One region of the Drancourtella sp. An12 genome, then DNA from elsewhere that is predicted to be linked to it. Evidence: a T-box and tRNA genes for the amino acid it is inferred to sense, from the RefSeq annotation. Region 1 holds a T-box; the other holds one or more tRNA genes.
The links. The T-box of region 1 lies ahead of leuS (leucine--tRNA ligase). A T-box ahead of a tRNA ligase gene usually reads a tRNA of that ligase, here a tRNA-Leu.

Region 1 (6,270 bases):
CAGTAGAATATCCAGAAATCTGCACAGATCCTGAATGTGGAAAAACTGCAGTTTCAGACTGCCGTCTCCCGGCAGATAAAACGGCCGGTCTGCCATCGCACAGTCAAATACAAAGGCTTCCCGGTAGATATCATTCATCGGCCCGTATAAGTACGGCGGCCTTATAATAAATGCATCCGGATCTCTCTTTTGCAGCACTGCTTCTGCCTCGATCTTGTCTGTGCCATATTTTCTCCAGTATGTATTCTCAGCAAGCGGCGTTTCTTCCGCAAACGGCTGCGGGAGATTGTCCGGATAAACTGCGCTGGAACTGATGAAAACATAATTTTCATAACTTCCAAGCGCATCCAGAAGCAGCTCCACTTCTTTTGCCGTATAGCCCGTATCAATCACAACATCAAAATGAAGATCACGAAGACGATCCCCCAGATGATACCGGTCCGCCTCGATCAGCCGCACGCCGTCAGACTGTTTCTTCGTGTTTCTGTTCAGTACACTGACATCATATCCTTTCCCAACATAGTACTCTGCAATGTATCTGCTTACAAATGCGGTTCCCCCTGTTACAAGTACTTTTTTCATACATCCTCCATTTTTCTTATGTAAAGCCGGGTTAAATCCGGCTGCAAAATTCTATAATTTCCTCTTTCCTTTTCTTCGCATCCTCTTTACATTCTACGGAGCATAGTCCAAGGCTTCCGCAGCACTCAATTTCCAGATGTCCATAGAAGTGTTCGAGTGTTTTAATAATCCGTTCGCATTCCTTCATATTTGGTCCCGTTCTTAATACAACTGCATAGCCTTTTTTCCCGCCCGGACAGACGCATGAGGTTCGTGTGTATTACACCATGGCGTACATCTGTCGATAAAGACTTTAAACTGCCCCGGAACATCCGCCCAGTAGGAAGGTGATTATTTTTACTATCCTATCACAGGCATGTTCTGGACACAAGAGTATTATTTATAAGACAAGGGCACCGCCCTGTCACTTTTCAGATGATAGAGCAGCGCCCTTTATTTACTTCATACATTCAACCAGATTAGTCGTACTGATTCATCCATTTGATGAGTTCTACGCAGTAATCATCATGTCTGTCAACAAAACATGTATGTCTTGCACGTTCCCAAAGGATCCATTTAGAATTCGGGATTCTGTCTGCCATGGTCTTAGCTACAAGCGGAGAACAAAGATCTGAAATACCACTGCAGATCAGAGAAGGAATCTTGATCTGGTCAAGTTTGTCAATGTATTCAAAGTCTTTCAGTGTTCCTGTAGGTGCGAATTCGTTTGGTCCCCATCCTTCAACATAAGACTCAGAACCTGATTTTTTCGGTCTTGTACAGCACTCCGGAGCATCTTCTCCAATCCAGTAGTTGCAATATCTATCCATGTATTCTGCAACTGCAGCATCGTAAGCCTCTCCTGTGAAATCACCTGTTTCAAGAGCATGGTTAATTGCATCCTGCATATCCTGCGGCATCATTTTGATCCGGCGCAGACCTTCTCTTTCCCAAAGAGAGCTGCTTGGGTGACCACTTGAAATGATGAAACTCTTAACACCCTTCGGATCATAGTCAACTGCATATGCGATCTGCATCATTCCGCCCCAGGACTGTCCGATGATGTGGCAAACATCTAAGTCAAGATGTTTTCTCAGAGCTTCCAGCTCGTCTAACCATACTTTCTGGTTCCAAAGTTCCGGATGTCCGTCCAGATAAGAATTTCCGCATCCGATCTGGTCGTACATAACGATCATACGATCATCATCGTCTGCAACATTGTCCAGAACTTCGAAATAGTTATGAGTAGACCCCGGTCCTCCGTGAAGACAAATCAATGGTGCCTTTCCATTATCTTTTCTTTCCCCAACAATTCTGTAATAAGTCTGATAACCTAAGTACGGCATGTAGCCTTCTGTAATTTTTGCCATGATTATCCCCTTTCTGACATTTTTTTCACTATCTTTAAGTATAATACATTTTGCGAAAAAATGAACCCTTTTTTGTAATTTTTTTGAATTTTGTTAATATTATCCAAAATCATATCCCTGTACCATACAAGATAACCGAATATGAATTGGTGTATTTATAGGTGATTTCTATAAAGCAAATATCTTTTTCTGCTTTATGCTGCCCTGATGGATATTTTTTTGTCAAGTGAAACATTAAGACTGCCTGATTATTTTTCACTCAATAGAACCACCTCTGATCAGATTATACAGTTCAAATTGTACGAAAAATGCTCTCTATCTTCCGGAAGAATCAACTCCTTCTTGCTGTCCTTTTCTGTAATTGGCCTTACCGGTCTGCACGGATTACCAAATGCAAGATAATTATCCGGAATATCTTTTGTCACAACACTGCCTGCGCCAATCACGACATTATTTCCTATATGCACGCCCCCTATTACAACCGTATTACATGCAATCCAGACATTATTACCGATATGAATTTCGTCCGCATATTCTGCCATCGTTGTCTTTCCATCTTCGTCCAGCCCCATCCTCTCCTGAGCAATAAGAGGATGAGAAGTAGCCATCAAAGAAACATTCGGGCCAAAACAGACATTGTCACCAATGAAAATTTTTCCATCATCCATAACCGTCAGATTAAAATTAGCAAAAAAATTTTCCCCGATAAAAGTATGACATCCATAATTAAACTGCACAGGGCCCTGAAAATAAAACACATTTCCCACTTTTCCCAGAATATCGCGAATCACTTCATTTCTGTCGGAATCAAACTCGTCCATCATATTATATTTCTGACATGCAGCATGAGCTTTGTGCTTGATATCCTTCAGCTCCTGTTTTCTTGGATCAAACATTTTCCCCGCAAAAATTTTCTCTTCCTCTTTCATATACCTTCCTCATTTCTTTTTTACTAATTCTTATATTAGCAGAAAGTCCTCCAAACTTCTACAATATTACATCCGCTGATTTTCTCTCCTACAATTCCTGTCTTTGATGTAAGATTCCTTAACCGCTTCTCTCGTCTCCCGGTCTCAACGTTTTAAATGGCCGGTAAAGAATTTCGGCATTTTCTCCCATATTCCGTCAAGCGAGAAAAGAGCCAGGCCCCTGTCTGCAAGGGTTCCTGGCTCTTTCCTGCTTATTTCATTACAATATTGATGATTCTTCCCGGTACATAGATTTCTTTTACGATATTTCCGGTCAGTTTTTCTTTAATTGCTTCCTTGCCGGCAGCAATCGCTTCGTCTTTTCCTGCTTCTGCGGAGATTGTTACAACAGCTCTTGTCTTGCCGTTGATCTGTACAGCCACTTCGATTTCATCGTCTTTCATCGCTTCTTCATCATAGGTCGGCCATCCTGCATGGAATACGCTTCCTGCGTGTCCCAGCTGCTCCCAGAGTTCTTCGCCCATGTGCGGTGCGAACGGTGCAAGCAGTACTGCGATCGTGGAAAGTGTCTCTTTATCAATTCCGCCTTCTTTCTTGGCAAGATCGATAAACTTGTTGTTGTATTCCATGAATCCGGAAATTACCGTATTCAGGCTGAAGCTTTCCAGACGTGTTGTAATATCGTATACCATCTTGTTACGGAGTTTGAGCATCTCCTTGGATGGTGTTACGTCTTTGTCTTTGTTGTCCATTACAAGATTCCAGAGCTTGTTCAGGAAACGGTATACCCCGTCGATTCCTCTGTCATCCCACTCCGCATCCAGTTCCGGCGGTCCAACGAAGAGTTCGTACATTCTCAGGGAGTCGCATCCGTAATCTCTTACAAGATCGTCCGGAGATACGACGTTTCCTTTGGACTTACTCATCTTGATTCCGTTCTTTCCGGTAATCATACCCTGGTTGAAGAGCTTGATAAACGGCTCATCAAAATCGATCACGCCGATGTCACACAGGAACTTCGTATAGAAACGGGAGTACAGAAGATGAAGTACCGCATGTTCCACACCGCCGATATACATATCAACCGGAAGCATAGCGTCAGCTTTTTCTCTGGAAACCAGTTCTTTATCATTGTGCGGATCTACATAACGCAGGAAGTACCAGGAGGAACCTGCCCACTGAGGCATGGTGTTGGTCTCTCTCTTGGCCGGCTTTCCACAGACCGGACAGGTTGTGTTAACCCAGGAATCAATCGCAGCAAGCGGAGATTCTCCTGTTCCTGTCGGCTCGTAGGACTCTACATCCGGCAGTGTCAGTGGAAGCTGATCCTCCGGCACCGGTACAGCGCCGCAGTCCGGGCAGTGTACAATCGGGATCGGTTCTCCCCAGTATCTCTGGCGGGAGAATACCCAGTCACGCAGTTTGTAGTTGACGGTCTTTCTTCCGATACCGCGCTCTTCGATCATCACCGGAGCTTCCTTTTTCAGAACAGCGGATTCCATGCCGTTCCATTCTCCGGAATTGATCATGGTTCCGGATGCCTCTGTGTAGGCTTCTGTCATATTTTCAATTTCTTTTCCGTCTTTGGCGATAACCTGAATGATCGGAATGTTGAATTTTGTTGCAAATGCAAAGTCACGGTCATCATGTGCCGGTACGCACATGATTGCTCCGGTACCGTAGTCAGCCAGTACATAATCAGACAGCCAGATCGGCACCTTTGCTCCGTTGATCGGATTGACCGCGTAGCTTCCTGTGAAAACTCCGGTTTTTTCCTTATCCTGAAGGCGGTCAACATTAGACTTCATGGAAGCGTCGTAGATATATTTCTCCACTGCTTCTCTTGTCTCATCGGTTGCAAGTTCTTTTGCAAGAGCATGCTCCGGAGCCAGTACCATAAAGGTTGCGCCGTAAAGTGTATCCGGTCTTGTTGTGTAGACAGTGATCTTTTCATCTCTTCCATCCACCGGGAACTCTACCTCGGCACCGTAGGATTTACCGATCCAGTCTGTCTGCATCTTCTTAACCTTCTCCGGCCAGTCCAGTTTGTCCAGGTCGTTCAGAAGTCTCTCTGCATATTTGGTAATCTTGAGCATCCACTGACGGAGGTTCTTCTTTGTTACTTCCGTACCGCAGCGCTCACATTTTCCATTGACAACTTCCTCGTTTGCAAGTCCGGTCTTACAGGACGGGCACCAGTTGATCGGGAACTCTTTCTCGTAAGCAAGGCCGGCCTTAAACATCTTTACAAAAATCCACTGAGTCCATTTGTAGAAGTTCGGGTCTGTCGTGTTGACCTCTCTGTCCCAGTCGTAAAGAGCCGCGATCTCATTGATCTGTCTCTTGATATTCTTTACATTTTCCGCTGTGGACTTTGCCGGATGAACGCCCATTTTGATCGCGTAGTTTTCTGCCGGAAGTCCGAATGCATCCCATCCCATCGGATGAATGATATAGTATCCCTGAAGCAGTTTGTAACGGCTCCATACATCGGAGATGACATATCCTCTCCAGTGTCCGACATGCAGACCGTTTCCTGACGGATACGGGAACATGTCGAGGCAGTAATATTTCTCATGTTTTCCTCTCTCATCTTCCTGCACATTCACCGGATGCTCTTCCCAGTGTGCACGCCACTTTTTCTCGATTGCCTTGTGATTATAAGGTGTCGGCATCTTTGATTTCCTCCTTACATAATATAGTAACCATTTTATGCTTTCTTTTATACCCGCAAAAGCTTCCTGACAGATCCATTAGATTATCTATAGAATAAAAAAACTTCCGTCTCTGAACATATCCAAGAGACGAAAGCCATGAAAGCCCACGCGGTACCACTCTTCTTCGCCCGTCCGCAGACCGGCGCACTCTCATCTGTAACGGGAATACCCGCTTCCGGCTACTAGAGTTCACCAGAAGAACTCCGAGGCGAGTTGGGAGTGTCTGTCCTGCTGCCTCGCACCATACGGCAGCTCTCTGAAAAAACATCGGCTCTTACTATTCCTCATCTGACGTTTTTCTCTGTACTTTTTTATACCTGTTCATTTTACTCATATCATCTCCCTTTGTCAAGATTTCCACCTTTTTTCCTATAATTTTTCCATATTTGATTTTTTCTGGATTTATTGGAATGTTTTTCGTTATTTTCATTCTTTTCGAGTTTCTTTTGTGGAATTTGACAAAAAAGGATTGTTTAAAATCCCTGATAGGTGTATAATAATCACAAGTCATTTCAGTACGAAAAATATATAGCTAAAGGAGATAATGCATATGGTTAATTTATTGACAGGCCCGAAAGGGAGCGGAAAAACACAGCAGATGATTGAACTTGCCAACAAAGCGGCAAAGGAGTCCGACGGACACGTATTCTTTATCAAAAAAAGCCACCGCGATACATACAGCTTATCTTTTGA
Region 2 (6,270 bases), on a different contig from region 1:
ACCCCAAGATAATATTTATTCACATCCCGCAGCTGCGGAATATACTGCGCTGTCATGCCCAGTTTGGTAAATGCTTTCCCATATTGCAGGGCATCCTTCAGAAGCTCTTCTGTCAGCATCACGCCTCTCCCTTCCTTTCTCATCCTGTCATTTCGATAAAATTATCCATAATTTTTCCGTCCATGTCAAGAAGAAAGAAACGCTTCACCGGCTTTTCCGGGCTTTGTCCGTACAGCTTCCATAAACTGCTATCTATTGTATGCATCTTCGTACAGACGTTCCTGAGAATTCAAAGGCTCTTCGTCATTATGCACTCTATAGTACATACCGTCCTCATGCATCTCACGCGCTTTCTGATTGTCACGATTCATCGTGTCAAAAATGTATTCCAGCTTTTCCTGAATGGCCGGATCATAAACCGGAGATGCGACTTCCACACGTTTGACTGTATTTCTTGTCATAAAGTCCGCAGATGCTATGTAATATTTTCTCCGTTCCTTCGTACCGAACATATAAATCCGGGAATGTTCCAGGAAACGTCCTACAATGCTGATAATACGAATGTTCTCGGTCTTTCCTTTCACACCTGCCACCAGGCAGCAGATTCCACGGATAATCATCTCGATCTTCACGCCCGCGCAGGAAGCCTCAATCAGCTTGTCGATGATCTTCTTGTCTGTCAGGGAGTTCATCTTGATGCCGATGTATGCCGGTTCCCCCTTCTTTGCGTGTTCGATCTCCTCGTCCATCATATCCAGTACCCGGTTCTGCAGACAGTGCGGCGCCACAAGCAGATGCTGCATGTCTTCCACCACTTCCCCTTTTGCAAGGGCGCGGAATACCTTTGCCGCCTCAATACCGATATCGGTATTTGCCGTCATCAGGGAAAGGTCTGTATACAGTCTGGACGTCTTTTCATTATAGTTTCCGGTTCCGATCTGTGTAATGCACTCAAACTGCTTATCTGTCTTTCTTGTGATCAGGCAAAGCTTGGAATGTACCTTATAGCCGTCCAGGCCGTAAATAACCTGGCATCCGGCATTCTCCAGACGGCGGGACCACTCGATATTATTTTCCTCATCAAAGCGGGCGCGGAGCTCCACAAGCACAACAACTTCTTTTCCATTCTCCGCAGCCTCAATGAGCGCCTCAATCACCTTACTCTGCTTTGCAAGACGGTACAGTGTCATCTTGATGGAAACCACGTTCTCATCCTCCGCAGCCTCGGTCAGGAGACGCAAAAACGGCCTGATTGACTCATATGGATAGGAAAGGAGCTTATCTCCCTCTTTAATCTGCTCAATAATGCTTCTTCCATCCTGAAACATCGGCGACTTCTGCGGAGTACGTTTTTCGTAAAACAGACTTTCATTTTTTCTCAGCATATCCTGAATATGGAATACAAAAGAGAAATCCAGCGGGACTTCGGAATGGAACACATACTTCTCCTCCAGTCCCAGATAATTATCCAGCATCAGCATGCTTCCGATATCCAGATCTCCGGACATCTCAAGCCGGATCGGAGCAAGCTTTCTTCTCTGCTTCATCAGATCCGCCATAAATTCCCGGTAGTCCAGATCCTCATCATAAAGTGCATCCGCATCAATATCGGCATTTCTCGTCACACGGATCAGCGCTTTACCCTGAATCTTGTATCCCGGAAATACCTTGGATACAAAGTGAAGAATCAGATCTTCACCAAGAACATAAGATCCCTTTTCTCCCGGAATCTCAATCATCCTCTGGAAAATATTGCTTGCACACGGTACAATTCCAAGACGGACCTTCTTGCTGCTCTTTGTCGTCAGAGAAACAACCGCATAAATTTCATTATTTTTCAAAAACGGGAACGGCTGTCTCCTGCCGACCACGGTCGGGGAAATCAGCGGAAGAATCTCGGACTGGAAGAATCTTTCCATCTTCTTCTCATCTTCAATCTGATCCATGCGGTACAGACGAACGCCTTCCTTTGCAACTTTTTCAATCAGCTTCTGATATACCTTTTCTTTCCTTTTATTCAGCTTTCTGACCTCTTCAAGTATCGCGTCAATCTGCTCCTGTGAAGACATCTGTGTCTTATTGTCCCTGATATCCTGAGGCAGCAGCGTCTGGTCGTACAGGGAACCAACCCGGACCATAAAAAACTCGTCCAGATTCGTCTGATAAATCGATACGAAAGTGAAACGCTCACAGAGCGGTACGGACTTATCCTCCGCCTCTTCCAGTACCCTTTCATTAAATTTCAGCCACGAAAGCTCTCGATTCATATATTCGCTTCCCATATATTCTATACGCTCCTTCATTCCTTTTCTGCAGTACACTTTTCCTTATCGGCAGTTCCTGTATGGAACGCTGTGAAATACCTTCTTCGCATTCCCATCCACTTTTGTCTCCATGCAATAATAACGAACCACCATATCGTTTTTTATCTGTTTTCTACTGCGCTTTTCTCTTTTCATCATATACCCCTTTTCCTGAAAAATCAATTTATAGTTTCTGTTTGAGTATATAAACTTTACAACAAAAAAAGAATAACATATTGCCCCTGTAATCCGTGTCAAATCTACATTAAATTCATGTAAAACTGTGCTTCTCTTGCGTAAATCCAACGTAAAATCCATGTAAAAAAACAGACGTGGCCATACTACTGTATCTCCTACGTCTGTTTTATAATCCACTGATTTAATGTCACTTTTCCCCTTTATACCCCGGAATGATCATCACATCTTTTGTATACGATTTTTCTGATGGAATCGGTAGATAATTTAAATTCATCCGCAAGCGAATCTATACTATCTCCATTATGAAATTTATCCCGGATTCTTTCATTCCGTTCCTGATAATAGGTACGGGCCCCTGATACCGCTCCCCATCTTTTCTTTTCCTGCGAACGGGGAATATACACTGTTTCTCCCGACACATATTTTTGCAGTTCTTCAAGTAAATGATCCGGAATAATATCCCGAGCATTTCTATATCTCATGAAGAAATTCCTCCATGCTCTTATACTCGTGTATTTTTCCTCCCCCTTCTGTAATAATAGTTCGCATTTTCTCTTCCAGATGATCTGCATAGTCAGCAAATTCATTTAATCGATTCACATTATAATGTTCCATAAGCCCCATTCTCTTTATTCCAAAATCATCACATACAATGTTCAACTCTTGCTGAAGCAAAATTCCCCACATATAGGTCTTAACCGGATCATTCCTTCTGGAATAATATCGAATACGCAGCCATGTATAGGATAATTCCGCATACCAGTCAGCCAGCATCTGAAAGTCCGTATTGTAATTTAAACTATCTTTATCGACATTACTTTCCTTTTCCAGAAACTCCCGTACAACGCACACTGCCTCATGGCACAACTTTCTTTGAACTTCCACATCAGACTCATCAATTACATTGCGATATAACTCAAGAAATCTCTTTGGGACTTTTTTCATATCGGTAAGTTCTTCGATCTGATCGGTCTGAGATTTTCTAAAATATTGATGATTAGAAAAAGCTATAGCCTGAGCCAGATAATCCAATACATAACCTGCGCACATTTTCGCATCGCTTATCGCAGCAAACATCATTTCCGCAAAAATATTCTTTGCTTTTTCATAAGAACTCAAAGCACACTGCCTCATTTTCTCCGGATTTGAAAGATTTTCTGCCTGACGTCTTTTTAATTGTCTAAAACGTTCAGCATCTTCTTCTGTTCTGGCATACAGAATTTCTCCATCTGCAAGACAAGTTATATTATATTCTTCCAACTCAGCAAATTTTTCCAATCTCGCCCAGTCAATTCCCCAGATATCAAACCCTACCCCTTCCAGAATAAAGGTACGCCCAAAACGATATCCTCTTTCTGTAATCGGGACAAAATAGCTGACTGCCTTTACCTGATCATCTATTCTTAGTGTCGTATGAGAAACAACCAGTGCTATATCTTCCGGATATTCATTCTTTACCGCATCAATTACCCATTGTGTCACAAATTCTCTGTTTTCCATATTCCTCTTACCTCCTGCTTATTTTCCGGTTAACCGTTAATGTAATTATACAAGATGCTATTATTCAAATGATACATAAGAAATAAATGTAGAAATTCTTTCCTCTGAATAGCAATTAATGCTGAAACTTGATTATATCTTTACTATACTTTACTAGTTTTTAATCACCCTGTCATAAAGCTGCAATGAAATAGCTGAAAAACAGAAAACACAGTAAAAAACTTCTATGACACATCGCATACGAATTCTAATCTGGTAGAAAAGAACCACACTAATAATTGGAAAATGACTAAATTAAACAAAGGGAAAAATATATGAAATACTATAGAACACAAAATAAAAAAGCCCGCTATTTCGGGCTTTTGCGACTGCGGATGACAGGAATCGAACCTGCACGTCATGGACACCAGATCCTAAGTCTGGCGCGTCTGCCAGTTCCGCCACATCCGCGTACATTAATCCGGCCTTATTTTGCAAGGCCTCAGATAAAAGAATAGACAAGCAGTACTGCTTGTCTAAAGTGAGCGTGCGGGGATTCGAACCCCGGACAACTTGATTAAAAGTCAAGTGCTCTACCGACTGAGCTACACGCCCGTATAATATAATTCAAACCTGGGCTAGTTGGATTCGAACCAACGAGTGCAGGAGTCAAAGTCCTGTGCCTTACCGCTTGGCGATAGCCCAACAGCCCATATTGGGACTAGGGTGGATACAGGGATTCGAACCCTGGGCCTCCAGAGCCACAATCTGGCGCGCTAACCAACTGCGCTATATCCACCATGAAACGTGCCTGCGGGGATTCGAACCCAGGACCTACGGCTTAGAAGGCCGTTGCTCTATCCAGCTGAGCTACAGACACATTGTATAGTTCTTAAAGCATATCCTGCTTTAAGAAAGCGGGTGATGGGAATCGAACCCACGTATCCAGCTTGGAAGGCTGGTGTTCTACCATTGAACTACACCCGCAGATCGCAATATTGATTCCTGTCTCTACCAGGAATCGGGGTGACAGGATTCGAACCTGCGGCCTCCTGGTCCCAAACCAGGCGCTCTAGCCAAGCTGAGCCACACCCCGTTTTTTCGTCTCATCTGTTTTTTCCTGACGACAAAAATTATTATATATGAACTCCTGATATTTGTCAACAACTTTTTTCATTTTTTTCTACATATCTGATTTCACCCGTCACAGTGCCGTCTTCTGCCATCTCCAGAACAATATAACTCGGCAGCCGGTTCTCCTGCCGAGGGTAGGTAAGGCTGCCCGGATTCATGATAATCATGTCTTTTTCAAACTTCAGACAAGGCTTGTGTGTATGGCCGAAAATAACAATGTCCGCTCCTCTTGCTCTTGCCTCTCTTCTGAGATGATCCAGAGTCATGGATACAAAATAATGATGTCCATGTGTCATAAAAATCTTGTGCGTCTCCATCTGTATTTCCACTTCCGGCGGAAGCTCACCAAAGAAGTCATTGTTTCCGGCTACCACGTAGGCCGGGCATCCGCTTCCATACTGAATTTCCCACTCTCTTCCTTCAACATCACCTGCATGAAAGAGAAAGTCTACCGGTTTCTCCTGTTCCAGAACCTTCTCGAAATTCGTATGTATTTTATGAGTATCACTTACTACCAGGATTTTCTTTTTTTTCATCCACTATCTCTCCTCTATCATCTTCTTCATCTGCCGGAGCCCTCTTCCCCTGTGGCTGATTTCATTTTTCTTTTCCGGCGGAAGCTCTGCCGTAGTGCATCCGTACTCAGGCAGGTAAAAGATCGGATCATAGCCGAATCCGTGTTCACCTTTGATTTCATAGCCGACTCTGCCCTCGATTATACCAAGTGTTGTCTTCTCCTCTCCATCCGGAAAGACTGTTGCAATCGCACATACAAACCGTGCGGTCCTCTTTTCATCCGGCACACCCTCCATACGTCTTAGGAGTTCACCATTCTTGATATCATAGGAAGTATCTTCCCCCATGTATCTGGCAGAATAGATGCCCGGCTCCTTGTTCAGATAGTCGATTTCAAGCCCTGAATCGTCCGCCATCACAATATCGTCCGGCAGAAGCGCATGAACTGCTCTCGCCTTAATCAGCGCGTTCTCCTCAAATGTAGATCCATCCTCAACGATTTCCGGGTTCACCCCTGCCTCTTTCATGGAAAGTATCTCCATGCCAAGGTCTTTTAAAATCTCCCTGATCTCCACCATCTTATCGGCATTGCCTGTGGCAAATACAATTCTGCTCATCTTACTCTTCCTTCTTTCTCCTG

Region 2: it has a tRNA-Leu gene. The T-box ahead of leuS (leucine--tRNA ligase) is inferred to sense a tRNA for this amino acid. The anticodon was not compared.

The regions. Positions count from the first base shown of each region.
Region 1 covers NZ_NFLO01000003.1:192,075-198,344, forward strand. The annotation lists gene B5E64_RS05015 (NAD-dependent epimerase/dehydratase family protein) at 1-582, opposite strand, end outside; gene B5E64_RS18735 (hypothetical protein) at 614-769, opposite strand; gene B5E64_RS05025 (proline iminopeptidase-family hydrolase) at 1,041-1,931, opposite strand; gene B5E64_RS05030 (sugar O-acetyltransferase) at 2,210-2,860, opposite strand; gene leuS (leucine--tRNA ligase) at 3,112-5,535, opposite strand; T-box leader at 5,658-5,878, opposite strand; gene B5E64_RS17970 (hypothetical protein) at 5,855-6,007, opposite strand; gene B5E64_RS05045 (hypothetical protein) at 6,128-6,270, shown strand, end outside.
Region 2 covers NZ_NFLO01000002.1:251,642-257,911, reverse strand. The annotation lists gene glsA (glutaminase A) at 1-143, opposite strand, end outside; gene B5E64_RS18615 (hypothetical protein) at 140-265, opposite strand; gene ppk1 (polyphosphate kinase 1) at 249-2,303, opposite strand; gene B5E64_RS03510 (CD3324 family protein) at 2,702-2,983, opposite strand; gene B5E64_RS03505 (hypothetical protein) at 2,973-4,001, opposite strand; tRNA gene B5E64_RS03500 (tRNA-Leu) at 4,371-4,451, opposite strand; tRNA gene B5E64_RS03495 (tRNA-Lys) at 4,523-4,595, opposite strand; tRNA gene B5E64_RS03490 (tRNA-Gln) at 4,614-4,685, opposite strand; tRNA gene B5E64_RS03485 (tRNA-His) at 4,706-4,779, opposite strand; tRNA gene B5E64_RS03480 (tRNA-Arg) at 4,787-4,860, opposite strand; tRNA gene B5E64_RS03475 (tRNA-Gly) at 4,897-4,967, opposite strand; tRNA gene B5E64_RS03470 (tRNA-Pro) at 5,002-5,076, opposite strand; gene B5E64_RS03465 (metallophosphoesterase) at 5,141-5,650, opposite strand; gene rdgB (RdgB/HAM1 family non-canonical purine NTP pyrophosphatase) at 5,654-6,247, opposite strand.